2 regions of the Streptomyces yatensis genome follow, and region 2 is predicted to be linked to the other one. Evidence: riboswitches for the same ligand, from Rfam matches in the RefSeq annotation. Region 2 holds a riboswitch; the other holds the start of a gene.
The links. A riboswitch is a leader RNA that binds a small molecule or an ion and turns the genes downstream of it on or off. The one in region 2 is predicted to bind thiamine pyrophosphate.

Region 1: another riboswitch for thiamine pyrophosphate. It lies ahead of thiO (glycine oxidase ThiO); the one in region 2 lies ahead of J8403_RS13720 (thiamine ABC transporter substrate-binding protein).

The regions. Positions count from the first base shown of each region.
Region 1 covers NZ_CP072941.1:7,524,968-7,527,348, forward strand. Annotated here, with positions in the region: gene thiS (sulfur carrier protein ThiS) at 62-262, opposite strand; gene thiO (glycine oxidase ThiO) at 259-1,488, opposite strand; TPP riboswitch at 1,546-1,659, opposite strand; gene J8403_RS31350 (NAD(P)/FAD-dependent oxidoreductase) at 1,909-2,381, shown strand, end outside.
Region 2 covers NZ_CP072941.1:3,424,496-3,426,876, reverse strand. Annotated here, with positions in the region: gene rlmN (dual-specificity RNA methyltransferase RlmN) at 1-999, shown strand, start outside; TPP riboswitch at 1,073-1,177, shown strand; gene J8403_RS13720 (thiamine ABC transporter substrate-binding protein) at 1,173-2,246, shown strand; gene J8403_RS13715 (ABC transporter permease) at 2,342-2,381, shown strand, end outside.

The DNA.
Region 1 (2,381 bases), 4.1 Mb from region 2:
TGTTCGCGCCGGTGGTGACGGGTGTGGTGCTCGTGGTGGTCGTGGTGGGAGCCATGGGGGATCAGCCTCCTTGGACCGCGGTGAGGACCTCGACGCGATCACCGTCGCCGAGCGGGGTCGCGGGCCATTGGGTGCGTGGGACGACCGTCTCGTTGACGGCGGCGGCGACGCCGGAGGGCGCCTGGGTGAGGGTCGCGACGACCCGGTCGAGGGTGGTCCCGTCCGGGACCTCGCGGGGTTCGCCGTTGACGGAGACGGTCATGGGTGCTGCTCCTGTGCTGGGGAGGGGGTGGCTGCGGGGGCGGCGGCGGGGGCGGCCGGGGCCGCCCCGGCCGCCGAGGGGGCCGCGAAACGCAGCGGAGTGAACGGCCGGGCCTCCGGCGGGAGTTCTCCGCTCGTCAGCGCCTCGGCCATGACATCGCCGGTGATCGGGGTGAGCAGGACGCCGTTGCGGTGGTGGCCGGTGGCCAGCAGCAGCCCCGGCAGCGCGGTCGGGCCGAGCATCGGGGCGTTGTCGGGCGAGCCGGGGCGCAGCCCGGCACACGTCTCCACCAGTGGCAGTTCGGTGATGCCGGGCACCACCTCATGGGCGTCCCGCAGCAGTTCGTACACCCCTCCCGCGGTGACCGTGGTGTCCCAGCCCAGCTCCTCGCTGGTCGCGCCGATGACCAGCTCGCCGTTCTCGCGCGGCACCAGGTAGACCGGCCCGCCGCGCACCACGGCCCGTACGGTCCGGGAGAGGAACGGCGCGTACCGCTCGGGCACCGACAGCCGCAGCACCTGCCCCTTGACGGGTCGTACGGGCGGCAGGACGTCGTCGGGGACGCCCGCGAGCCGTCCGCTGAGGCTGCCGGCGGCCAGTACGGTCCGCTCGGCGGCCAGGCGCGTGCCCCCGGTCAGCTCGACCCCGGTGGCGCGGTCGCCGTCCAGCAGCAGCCGCTCCGCGCGGGCGCGGTGGAAGGCGACCCCGGCCCGCTCGCACGCGGTGAGCAGCGCGGCGGTCAGCCGCCGTGGGTCGACCTGGTTGTCGCCGGAGACGCGCAGCCCGCCGTGGACGCCCGGCGCGAGCATCGGTTCCAGGCGGCGGCATTCACGCCCCGTCAGCCATTCGGACTCCAGCCCGAGCCCCTGCTGGAACGTGTGGAGCTCCCGCAGCTGGGCGCGGTCGTCGGCGTCGAACGCCACGGCGAGCGTGCCGCACGCGCGGTGCCCCACGTCCTGGCCGCTCGCCTCCTCCAGCTCGGCCACGAAGTCCGGATAGCGGCGCGCGGAGGCCATGTTGAGCCCGAGCAGGGTCTGTTCGCCGTAATGAAGCTCGGTGACGGCGGCCAGCATCCCGGCCGCGACCCAGGCGGCTCCGCCACCGGGCGCCGGGTCGGCGAGGGCGGTGCGCAGCCCCCGCTGGGCCGCCCGCCAGGCCGTGACCAGCCCGATGATGCCGCCGCCGATGACGAGGACGTCGTAGCGCCCGTCGGCCGGTCCGCCCACGGATGGTGGGCCGTCGGGCCCCGAGGTGTGTGGTCGGTCGTCGTGACCTGGTGCGTGCGTGGACACGCTGCCCCTCCCTTCGCCGGCATGACCCGGATCAGGTTCGTACGGTCGGAGGCCGTTTCAGCCTCCCTCTCAGCCCGGTGCGTCCGGGCTCCCGCGAGTGCTCTGTCCCGCCACCCTAGTACGAGCCCCGAACCCCCCGAAAGCCCGGCCACCCGCCGCGATCCAGCCCCTCCGGCGTTTGAGGAGCGGGGTCCGGGGCGGCGCCCCGGCGGGGCTCTGTGCCCGAGATCTCCCCTCGCCCTCTGCGGTCCGCCCCACCAGCCGCAATACAGTGATCGTGTGAGCGATGAGACGACGACGAAGCCGTCCTCGAGCGGCGGCGGCGAACAGCGGGTGGTGATCGTCGGAGCGGGCATGGCGGGGGTGCAGACCGCCGTCGCGCTGCGCGAACAGGGCTGGGCGGGGGAGATCGTCCTGCTGGGCGCGGAGACCCACCAGCCCTACGACCGGCCGCCGCTGTCCAAGGCCGTGCTGCTCGGCAAGGCCGAGGGTTCGACGCTCGACGTGGACTTCGCCGGGCTCGGCATCGCGCTGCGGCTCGGCGTCCAGGTCACCGGGCTCCGCACGGACAAGCGGCTCGTCGAGACCGCGACCGGACAGCTCCCGTACGACGTCCTGGTGCTCGCCACCGGCGCCGAGCCGGTCCCGCTGCCGGGCAGCGAGGGCGTGCCCGGCGTCCATCTGCTGCGCACCCTGGACGACGCGGTGCGGCTGCGCCCGCTGCTCGCCCGGCAGCGCGAGATCGCGGTCGTGGGGGCGGGCTGGATCGGCGCGGAGTTCGCCACGGCGGCGCGCGAGGCGGGCTGCGCCGTGACCGTCGTCGAGGC
Region 2 (2,381 bases):
CTCGGGGAGAAGCCCTTCCGGGCCAGTCAGGTCTCGCGTCACTACTTCGCGCGCTATGCCGACGACCCCGCACAGTGGAGCGACATACCGGCCGCCGCGCGCGAGAAGCTGGCCGCCGGGCTGCTGCCGGAGCTGATGAGCGTGGTGCGCCACATCAGCTGTGACGACGACACCACGCGCAAGACCCTGTGGCGGCTCTTCGACGGCACGCTCGTGGAGTCCGTACTGATGCGCTACCCGGACCGGGTGACCATGTGCATCAGCTCGCAGGCGGGCTGCGGGATGAACTGCCCGTTCTGCGCCACCGGCCAGGCGGGGCTGGACCGCAATCTGTCCACCGCCGAGATCGTGCACCAGATCGTCGACGGGATGCGGGCCCTCCGTGACGGTGAGATCCCCGGTGGTCCTGCCCGGCTGTCCAACATCGTCTTCATGGGCATGGGCGAGCCGCTGGCCAACTACAACCGCGTCGTCGGCGCCATCCGCCGGCTCACCGACCCCGAGCCCGACGGCCTCGGCCTTTCACAGCGCGGAATCACCGTCTCGACCGTCGGCCTCGTGCCGGCGATGCTGCGCTTCGCCGACGAGGGGTTCAAGTGCCGGCTCGCGGTGTCGCTGCACGCGCCCGACGACGAGCTGCGTGACACCCTCGTGCCGGTCAACACCCGCTGGAAGGTGCGCGAAGTCCTGGACGCCGCGTGGGAGTACGCGGAGAAGTCCGGCCGCCGGGTCTCCATCGAGTACGCGCTGATCAAGGACATCAACGACCAGGCGTGGCGCGCCGATCTGCTCGGCCGGCTGCTCAAGGGCCGCCGGGTGCATGTGAACCTCATTCCGCTCAACCCGACGCCCGGCTCCAAGTGGACGGCGTCCCGGCCCGAGGACGAGAAGGCGTTCGTGGCGGCCCTGGAGGCCCACGGGGTGCCGGTGACCGTCCGGGACACCCGTGGCCAGGAGATCGACGGGGCCTGCGGGCAGCTGGCGGCTTCGGAGCGCTGAGGACCGGCTGATACGGTGCCTGGGCATCGTCGCATCATGCGATCGTCGTAGAACTGAACATCCGTACAAATGAACATTCCGACAGGGGAGCGCTCAGAGCGCTGAGAGTGCGGCACGGCCGCAGACCCTCGGACCTGATCCGGGTCATACCGGCGTAGGGAGTCAGCATCACCATGAACAGCCAGCTTCGGCGTGCCGTCTCAGCCGCCCTCCTCGGCTCAGTGGCCCTGGGCGCGCTCGTCGGCTGCGGCGGGGATTCCAAGGGCGGCGCGGACTCCAAGACGGTCACCCTGGTCACGCACGACTCGTTCGCGGCCTCCAAGGCGGTCCTCAAGGAGTTCACCAAGGAGACCGGCTACAAGGTGCGGGTGCAGGCCGGGGGCGACGCCGGAGCCGCCGTCAACCAGGCGATCCTGTCCAAGGGCCACCCCCAGGGCGATGTGTTCTTCGGCGTCGACAACACCCTGCTCTCCCGGGCGCTCGACAACGACCTGTTCACCCCCTACACGGCCAAGGGCCTCGACAAGGTCCCGGCGGCCCTTCAGCTCGACCGGGCCGAGCACCGCGTCACCCCCGTCGACTTCGGCGACATCTGCGTCAACTACGACCGTAAGTACTTCGCCGACAAGAAGCTGGCGCCGCCCCGGACGCTGGAGGATCTGACCGAGCCCGCCTACAAGAACCTCCTCGTCACCGAGAACGCGGCCACCTCGTCCCCCGGACTCGGCTTCCTCCTCGCCACGGCCGCCAGGTACGGCGACGACGGCTGGAAGGGCTACTGGAAGAAGCTGCGGGCCAACGGCGTCGAGGTCGTCGACGGCTGGGAGCAGGCGTACTACGACCGGTTCTCGGGCTCGACAGGCGGCGGCAAGGGCGACCGGCCGCTCGTCGTCTCCTACGCCTCCAGCCCGCCCGCCGAGGTGGCCGACGCCAAGACCAAGCCCGCCAAGGCCCCCACCGGGGTGGCGACGGGCACCTGCTTCCGGCAGGTGGAGTTCGCCGGGCTGCTGAACGGCGCGGGCAACACCAAGGGCGGCAAGGCGCTGCTGGACTTCCTGCTGAGCAAGCGGTTCCAGGAGGACGTCCCGCTCAACATGTACGTCAACCCGGCGCGCGAGGACGCCGAGCTGCCGGAGCTGTTCACCCGGTACGGGACCAGGATCGCCGACTCGGCCACCCTGGCGCCGCAGAAGATCGCCAAGAACCGTGAGCCGTGGGTCAAGACATGGTCCTCGCTGGTCCTGTAGAGCCCCGCGAGAACCGTAAGGCGGCCGACGGCCACCGTAAGGCCGACAGGGCAGACGGCGGCGGCCGTCGCGCGCTCGCCCTCCGGCTCGCCCTGATGGCGGTGCCGCTCGCCTTCTTCGCGGTCTTCTTCGCCT